Regions from separate parts of the Micromonospora sp. NPDC047793 genome, predicted to be linked through region 2. Evidence: riboswitches for the same ligand, from Rfam matches in the RefSeq annotation. Region 2 holds a riboswitch; the other holds the start of a gene.
The links. Region 2 has a riboswitch for ZMP and ZTP ahead of ABZ738_RS14785 (tetrahydrofolate dehydrogenase/cyclohydrolase catalytic domain-containing protein). Riboswitches for the same ligand answer to the same signal wherever they lie in the genome.
Positions count from the first base shown of each region.

Region 1: another riboswitch for ZMP and ZTP. It lies ahead of ABZ738_RS25300 (glycine hydroxymethyltransferase); the one in region 2 lies ahead of ABZ738_RS14785 (tetrahydrofolate dehydrogenase/cyclohydrolase catalytic domain-containing protein).

Region 1 covers NZ_JBEYSG010000016.1:13,410-17,985, reverse strand. Annotated here, with positions in the region: gene pdhA (pyruvate dehydrogenase (acetyl-transferring) E1 component subunit alpha) at 1-857, opposite strand, end outside; gene ABZ738_RS25310 (Lrp/AsnC family transcriptional regulator) at 1,034-1,468, shown strand; gene ABZ738_RS25305 (DNA primase small subunit domain-containing protein) at 1,476-2,447, opposite strand; ZMP/ZTP riboswitch at 2,556-2,645, shown strand; gene ABZ738_RS25300 (glycine hydroxymethyltransferase) at 2,664-4,100, shown strand; gene ABZ738_RS25295 (hypothetical protein) at 4,151-4,402, opposite strand; gene ABZ738_RS25290 (hypothetical protein) at 4,525-4,576, opposite strand, start outside.
Region 2 covers NZ_JBEYSG010000006.1:62,471-67,046, forward strand. Annotated here, with positions in the region: gene ABZ738_RS14770 (GNAT family N-acetyltransferase) at 1-429, opposite strand, end outside; gene ABZ738_RS14775 (TSUP family transporter) at 463-1,242, opposite strand; gene ABZ738_RS14780 (endonuclease/exonuclease/phosphatase family protein) at 1,418-2,197, shown strand; gene ABZ738_RS14785 (tetrahydrofolate dehydrogenase/cyclohydrolase catalytic domain-containing protein) at 2,120-3,058, opposite strand; ZMP/ZTP riboswitch at 3,072-3,155, opposite strand; gene ABZ738_RS14790 (FAD-dependent monooxygenase) at 3,188-4,249, opposite strand; gene ABZ738_RS14795 (TetR family transcriptional regulator) at 4,305-4,576, shown strand, end outside.

The sequences.
Region 1 (4,576 bases), on a different contig from region 2:
TGCGGCTCCATCCGGTAGGTGTGCGCCTCGACCAGGAACGGCCCCTTGCCGGCGCGGGCGTGCGCCACCGCCTTCTCCAGCACGGCGAGCACGGCCACCGGGTCGTTGCCGTCGACCTGCTCGCTCGGCACGCCGTACCCGACGCCCTTGTAGGCCAGTGACGGGGCGGCGGTCTGGCGGGACAGCGGCACGCTGATCGCGTACCGGTTGTTCTGCACGAAGTAGACCACCGGGGCCTTGAACACGGCGGCGAAGTTGACCCCCTCGTGGAAGTCGCCCTCGCTGGTCGCGCCGTCACCGACGTAGACCAGTGCCACCGTGTCCCGCCCCTGGTAGGTCTCGCCGTAGGCCAGGCCGGCGGCGTGCACGCACTGGGTGGCGAGCGGGGTGCACTGCGGCGCGGTGCGGCGCACGGCCGGGTCGTACCCGCAGTGCCAGTCGCCGCGCAGCAGGGTGAGGACCTCGACCGGGTCGATGCCCCGCGCGGTCAGCGCCATCGACTCGCGGTAGGTCGGGAAGACCCAGTCGTCCTCGCGCAGCGCGAGGACCCCGCCGACCTGGCACGCCTCCTGCCCTCGCGAGGACGGGTAGACCGCGAGGCGGCCCTGCTTGGTCAGTGCGGTGGCCTGCGCGTCGAACCGGCGGCCGACGACCATCCGGCGGTACATCTCGCGCAGTGTCGCCACGGGTGGCTCGGGATAGTCGGCCCGGGACGGCAGCAGGGTGCCGTCCGGATTGAGCAGCCGGACCGGATCGGCCTGGGGAAGCAGGGCAGCGGCCGGGTCGGGCGCGGTCGGGGTGGCCGACCGGCGCTTCCGCGGGGTTGCCCTGCGGGCCGCCTGAGGGGTGGTCGTCACGGCGGAACCTCCTGGACGTGTGGTGGACCTATGCTCCTTTGGTCGGATGATTGACTCAAGATGGCCGGTGAAGGCGGGATGTATGGCACTGATGGGAGGCTCGGGTGAGCCAGGAGACCGCTGACACAGTGCCCCTGCGGGGTGGCACGGGACGAACGGCACCAGGGTTGGACGAGGTGGACCGGCGGATCCTGGACGAACTGACCCGGGACGGGCGGATCTCCGTCCGGACGCTCGCCGAGCGGGTGCACGTGTCCCGCACCAACGCGTACGCGCGCATGGAGCGACTGCTGCGCGACGGGGTGGTCACCGGGTTCGCCGCCCGGGTCGCGCCGGAGCCGGCCGGGTTGGGCACCTCGGCGTACATCGCCCTGACCATCCAGCAGAACACCTGGCGGGAGGTGTCGGCGGAGCTGGCCCGGGTGCGCTACGTCGAGCACGTGGCGCTGCTCAGCGGCGAACACGACGTACTCGCCCTGGTCCGGGCACCGGACAACGCCACCCTGCGGGACGTGGTACTGGACCGGGTCCAGCGCATCTCCGGGGTGCTGTCCACCCGGAGCTGGCTGGTCTTCGAGGAGTACGACGGCGTCCGCAGCCCGTGGGCCTGACCGCCGCTCAGCGTTCCGGCGGCGCGGCCAGCCCCTCCCGGTCGGCCAGCTCCAGCAGCGGGTCCAGCGAGAACCGTGGCCCGTCCAGACCGGCGTGCGGGTCGCCCCGCTCCGCGAACCGGGCGGGCATGGTGGTCACGTCGAAGTCCTCCGGCCGTACGTCGTCCAGCTCGGCCCAGTCCAGCGGGGCGGAGACCAGCGCCGCAGGCGTCGGCCGGATCGAGTACGCCGAGGTCATCGTGTGGTCCCGGGCCATCTGGTTGTAGTCGACGAAGACCGGTCGGTCCCGCTGGTCCCGCCACCAGGTGGTGGTGACCAGGTCCGGCCGGCGCCGCCGCATCTCGCCGCCGAGCGCCAGCACCGCCCGGCGGCAGTCGCCGAAGCTCCACCGGGGCTCGATCGGGACGTACACGTGCAGGCCGCGCCCGCCGGTGGTCTTCGGAAACCCGGCCAGGCCCAGCTCGTCGAGGAAGCCACGCACCTCGTGCGCCACCGGGACGACCTGGTCGAACCCCACCCCGGGCAGCGGGTCCAGGTCGATCCGGAGCTGGTCCGGCCGCTCGACGTCGGCCCGGTTCACCGGCCACGGGTGGAACCGCAGTGTGCCCAGGTTGACCGCCCAGATCACCACCGCCAGTTCCCCCGGCGCGACCTCGTCGGCGCTGCGCCCGCTGGGGAACGTGATGTGGGCGGTGCCCACCCAGTCGGGCGCGCCCGCCGGCACGCGCTTCTGATAGAAGGCGTCGCCCCGGTTGTCCTGCCGGGTGGCGATCGTCGCCCCCTCGAACACGCCGCGCGGCCAGCGTTCGAGCATGGTCGGCCGGTCCTTGAGCGCGCGCAGGATGCCGTCGCCGACGGCGAGGAAGTAGCGCACCACGTCGAGCTTGGTCAGCCCGCGCTCCGGGAAGTACGGCTTGTCCGGGCTGGAGACGCGCACCGTCCGCCGCCCCACCTGGATCTCCTCGGCCGAGGTCGCCATCTGCCGAGCGTACGACGCGTACGGCCGGCGCGGTGGCGACCTCGCGGGGCCGGTCGGGGCGGGTCCGACCCGGTGTGCGCGGGGCCGGAGAGCCCACCCGCTAGGATCGGCGGGGGCCGTGACTGGCGCGTCGAGATGGAGCACCATCGGGAAGCGGCCCCGTCATGAGGACGCACGCCGAGCGCCTGGGCCTTCCGCACGTCACCAGGAGGTCGCATGCCGCCGAACGCCGAATCCGCCGCTTTCCGCAGCGCGCTGGAGGTCATCCGCGCCGTCGAGCCCCGGGTGGCCGACGCCATCGGGGCGGAACTGGTCGACCAGCGCGAGTCGCTCAAGCTGATCGCCAGCGAGAACTACGCCTCGCCGGCCACCCTGCTGGCGATGGGCAACTGGTTCAGCGACAAGTACGCCGAGGGCACGGTGGGGCGCCGGTTCTACGCCGGCTGCCAGAACGTCGACACGGTCGAGGCGCTCGCCGCCGAGCACGCCCGGGAGCTGTTCGGCGCGTCGCACGCGTACGTGCAGCCACACTCGGGCATCGACGCCAACCTGGTGGCGTTCTGGGCGATCCTGGCCGACCGGGTGGAGTCCCCCGCGCTCAAGCGGGCGCAGGCCCGCCACGTCAACGACCTCACCGAGCAGGACTGGTTCGCGCTCCGCCGGGAGCTGGGCGACCAGCGGATGCTCGGCATGTCGCTGGACGCCGGCGGCCACCTCACCCACGGCTTCCGGCCGAACATCTCCGGCAAGATGTTCGACCAGCGCAGCTACGGCACCGACCCGGCCACCGGGCTGGTCGACTACGACAGGGTCGCCGAGGCGGCCCGCGAGTTCCGGCCGCTGGTGCTGGTCGCCGGCTACTCGGCGTACCCGCGCAAGGTGAACTTCCGGATCATGCGGGAGATCGCCGACTCGGTCGGCGCCACCTTCATGGTGGACATGGCCCACTTCGCCGGTCTGGTCGCCGGCAAGGTCTTCACCGGCGACTTCGACCCGGTGCCGCACGCGCACATCGTCACCACCACCACGCACAAGTCACTGCGCGGCCCGCGCGGCGGCATGGTGCTCTGCGGCCCGGAGCTGGCCGACCAGGTGGACCGGGGCTGCCCGATGGTGCTCGGCGGGCCGCTGCCGCACGTGATGGCGGCCAAGGCGGTCGCGCTGGCCGAGGCGCGCCGCCCCGACTTCGCCGACTACGCCCAGCGGATCGTCGACAACGCCCAGGCGCTGGCCGACGGGCTGCTGCGTCGGGGCGCCACGCTGGTCACCGGCGGCACCGACAACCACCTGGTGCTCATCGACGTCACCGGCTACGGGCTGACCGGCCGGCAGGCCGAGCAGGCGCTGCTGGACTCGGGCATCGTGACCAACCGCAACGCGGTGCCGCAGGACGCCAACGGCGCCTGGTACACCTCCGGCATCCGGATCGGCACGCCCGCGTTGACCACGCGCGGGCTGGGTACGGCCGAGATGGACGGCACCGCCGAGCTGATCCACACGGTGCTCAGCCAGACCAGCGCCGGGGCGAACCCGGACGGCACCGCCTCCAAGGCCAAGTACGTGCTGGACCCGGCGCTGGCGGACAAGGTCAGCCGGCAGGCCGGCGAGTTGCTGGCCGGATTCCCGCTGTACCCGAACGTCGACCTGGGCTGACGACGCAGGCGCGTCGGGCCGGTGCACCGGCCCGACGCGCACCGGGACGATCAGGAGTAGTCGAACGTCCAGAGGAACCACTGGGCGCTCTGCGGGGCGTAGCTCTGCTCGCAGTACCACCAGTCCCATCGTCCCTCGGCGGCGCCGGTGAAGCCGTACGAGCGGCAGAAGTCGTAGCTGTAGTACACCCCGCGCAGCGTGCCGCCGGGCGGATCAGCCTGAGCCGGTGCCGCACCGACCACCAGAGCCGCGCCCACCGTGGCGAGCGCCGCCAGCGGCGCCAGGATCCTGCGTTTGCGCATGGTTACCCCCTGCAACAGACCGGCCGACGCGCATGCATCGACATCTGTCGACAAGCGTGACGACGCCCGGGACGCGCCGTCAACGCGTTCCCGGGCGGTGGTCGACCGACGGTGGAGTGGGCTCAGTTCAGTGGACGCTTGAGGTGGTATCGGTGCACCTCGGTGCTGCCCTGG
Region 2 (4,576 bases):
GTACAACTCCCGCAGCCGAGGCAGATCCGCCCGCCCCAACACCACCCCCGCCGGCGACACCCCCACCGCGCGTGAAGGATCCGTCCACGCCATCTTCAGATGCGTCCCCGACGACGTCACCTCGAACGCCCCCGCCAACGCCACCTCCACACCGGGGGACAGGTGCGCCTCCAACCGGGCCGGCAACACCGGCACCACCTCACCCAGCAACGCCGACACCGCCGCCACCCCGCCCGGCCGCGTCAACGCCACCAACGTCGGCGACACCGCACCGTGATACAGCAACACCACCGCGTCCCCACGCCGAAACCACGACGTGTACGGCCAGAAGAAATCGTCCAGATCACCCAACTCGTACGCGTGCAGCCGAGGATCCCGCCCCAACAGACCCGCCAGGACGGCCCGGTCGTGTTCCGCGCGCACCGACACCCGCCGATGATCACACGCGCCGCGTCGCGCCGCTCACCCCGCCCGCCACTGGTCGTAGCCCAACTTCGCCACCAACGCCACCACCACCAGCAACAACACCCCCCGCACGAACCCCGCACCCCGCCGCAACGCCATCCGCGCACCCACCATCGCGCCCACGACGTTGCACACCGCCATCGCCGCACCCAACAGCCACCACACATGCCCCGTCACCGCGAACACCGCCAACGCCCCCGCGTTCGTCCCCGCGTTCACCACCTTCGCCATCGCCGACCCGTGCAGAAAATCCGCCCCCACCAGGGCCGTGAACGCCACCACCAGGAACGTGCCCGTACCCGGCCCGATCAACCCGTCGTACAACGCGATACCCACCCCCGCCACCAGCACCGCCACCACGACCCGCACCCGGGTACGCCGCCCCGGCGACGCCGACACCCCCAACCTCGGCCGCGCCACCACGAACACCGCCACCGCCACCAACACCACCAACACCACCGGCCGGTACGCCGACGGCGGCACCGCCCCCGCCAACGCCGCACCCACCCCCGCGCACAACACCGCCAGACCCGCCGCCGGCCCCACCACCGCCCAGTCGACACGAGTACGCCGCGCATACGTCACCGCCGCCGCCGACGTCCCCGCGATCGCCGCCAACTTGTTCGTGCCCAACGCCGTCGCCGGCGGCATCCCCGGCGCCGCCACCAACAACGCCGGCAACAACAACAACCCGCCGCCACCCACCACCGCGTCCACCCAACCGGCCAACACGGCAGCGGTCAGCAGCAGCGCGACAGTCGACGGATCCAGATCCACGGCGGCATTCTTCCCACCCCGAGACGACCGACGCCGCCACCTGTGGCCAGCCTCACCGGCCCCGACGCCGCCGCAACCACACCCCGACCGCACCCACCGCCACGAACACCAGCACCGAACAGAACAACACCCGCAGCATCGGGCAACTGTGCCACGGCGTCGATAAGGTGACACGGTGCGCCTGGCCACGTTCAACCTGCTGCACGGCCGGTCCCTGACCGACGGCCTCGTCGACCCCGCCCGCCTCGCCGCCGCCGTCACCGCCCTCGACGCCGACGTCCTCGCCCTCCAGGAAGTCGACCGCGACCAGTCCCGCAGCGGCAACCACGACCTCACCGCCATCGCCGCCCAGGCCCTCGGCGCCACCGAACACCGCTTCGCCGCCGCCGTCGTCGGCACCCCCGGCGAAGCGTTCCGCCCCCTCACCCACGACGACGACGGCCACGGCGAACCCTGCTACGGCGTCGGCCTGATCTCCCGCCACCCCGTCAGCAGCTGGCACGTCACCCGCCTACGCCCGGCACCCGTACGGTCCCCGGTCTACGCACCCGGCCCCCGCGGCGGCCTCATCCTGCTGCACGACGAACCCCGCGTCGTCCTCGCCGCCGTCCTGGACACCCCGCACGGGCCCCTCACCGTCGCCGCCACCCACCTGTCCTTCGTGCCCGGCTGGAACATCCGCCAACTCCGCCAGGCCGTCCGCGTCCTACGCGCCCTGCCCGCACCCCGCATCCTGCTCGGCGACCTCAACCTGCCCACCTGGGCCACCCGCCTGGTGTCCCGCTGGCACCCCCTGGGCCGCCGCCCCACCTACCCCGCCGGGCAACCCCGCGTCCAACTCGACCACATCCTCGCCGACCGACAGGACCTGCACCGCCTACCACCGGTCACCGCCGTGCGGACCCCGCTGGCCACCATCTCCGACCACCGACCCCTCCTGGTCGACCTCGGCTGACCTCGCCGCCGCCCGCACCGCGTTACGGAACAGCATCGCCACCGTCACCGGACCCACCCCACCGACCCGCGGCGTGATCGCCCCCGCCACCCGCCCACACGACGGATCCACATCCGGCAACAACCGGCGCCCCGCATACCGCACCCCACCACCCACCACCACCGCACCCGGCCGCACATGATCCGGCCGCACGATCCCCGGCACCCCCGCCGCCGCCACCAGGATCTCCGCCCGCCGCGTATACCGAGGCCAGTCCGGCACCCCCGTGTGCACCACCGTCACCGCCGCGTTCGCCGTCGGCCGCTTCTGCGCCAACAACAGCGCCAACGGACGCCCCAACGTCGCCCCGCGCCCCAACACCACCACCTCCCGACCCGCCACCGGCACCCCGTGGAACGCCAACAACGCCTCCACACCCGCCGGCGTACACGGCACCGGCCCCGGCAGCCCGAGCGCCAACCGCCCCACGTTCACCGGATGCATCCCGTCCACGTCCTTCGCCGGGTCCAGCACCTGCAACGCCCGGTCGTAGTCCAACCCACCCGGCACCGGATGCTGCACCACCACCCCGTGCACACCCCGGTCCGCGTTCAGATCCGCCACCACCGCATGCAGATCCGCCTGCGACGCCGACCCCGGCAACCGCACGTGCGGCGACGCGAAGCCCAACTCCGCCGCCTGCCGCTGCTTGATCCGGATGTAGCCGGCGCTCGCCTCGTCGTCACCCACCAGCACCGTCGCCAACGCCGGAGTCACCCCGGCCGCCCGCAACGCCGCCACACCCTCGGCCACCTCGACCAGAACCTGCTCCGCCACCGGCCCACCAGGCAACAACCGGGCCGTCGTCGACGTCGTGGACATGGCTCACCTCGATCGTGGAGGCCCAGGCGGACGACCCCCACGACGAGCTCCCCGATGGTCCGATCCATCCCCGGTGCCGCCAGTCGCGTCACCCGCAGCCTTCCACACCCGACGCCGCGACCACCACCGTCAGCCCGGGGGACCGAACGCCAACGCCCACCGCAACGCCACGTCCCGCACCCCGGTGAACCGCCGCACCTGCGCCAACCGTCCCGCCCGCACCGCCATCGCCGCCATCCGCTGCGTCGGCACCCGCCGCACCCCGTCGTAGCGGGCCAACGCCGCCGACACGTCCGACTCCACCTCCAACGCCTCCGACAACGCCACCGCGTCGATCAACGCCTGACAGGCACCCTGCCCCAGATCCGGCGTCATCGCGTGCGCCGCGTCGCCCAGCAACACCCACCGCCCCCGCACGTACGTCGGCACCGGCGACAGATAGTGCACGTCGTGATGCAACATCCCGGCCACGTCGACGCGATCCAGCACCGCCGGCACCGGGTCGTGCCAGTCACCGAACCACCCCCGCAACGCCGCCAGATCACCCTCCGGCGGCCGGAAACCCTCCGGCGCCGCCACCGCCGCGTACCAGTTCGCCACCCCGGGACCCTGCGGCGTCACCCCGAACTTGCGCCCCGGACCCCACGTCTCCCCACCGGAGGCCACCTCCAACGGCACCGTGCCACGCCACGCCGTCACCCCCGAGTACCGCAGCGGGAACCGATCACCGAACATCGCCACCCGGGTCGCGCTGCGGATCCCGTCCGCGCCCACCACCACGTCGTACCCGTCACCCAGCTCCGCCGGACCCGCCACCGGCGCCCCGAAACGCACCGTGCCCGCCGGCAACGCCTCCGCCAACAGACCCAGCAACGCCGGCCGGGACAGCAGCAGCACCCCCTCACCGTGCCGCCGACGGATCCGCCCCACGTCCAACCGGGCGATCACCGTCCCGTCCGGGCGACGCATCGCCCCGTCCGGCTGCTCCCGACCCCGTTCCCGCGCGAGCGCACCCACACCGAGCCGATCCAACGCCCGCAACGCCGACGGCCAGATCCCCAACCCGGTACCCGTCCCGGGCAGCCCCGCCGCCCGCTCGAACACCGTCACCTTCCACCCGGCGCGCAGCAGTCCCACCGCCACCGCCAGCCCACCCACGCCGCCTCCGATGACAGCCGCTGATCCTCGCATCACCCGACCGTACTACAGATGTAGTCGCAGCCACTACTGCTGTAGTCTCACCTCCGTGGACGCCCGCCAACAACGCCTCCTCGACGCCGCCATCGCCGTCCTCGGCACCCGCGGCCCCCGCCATCTCACCCACCGCGCCGTCGACGACCAGGCCGAACTCCCCACCGGCTCCACCTCCAACCGCTACCGCACCCGCGAAGCCCTCATCGCCGGCGTCCTCACCCGCATCCTCGACCTCGAAACCACCGGCTGGAACCACCTCGCCGGCACCCTCGACCACATCGACCCCGACACCTTCACCACCGCCCTCGGCGCCCTCGCCCACGG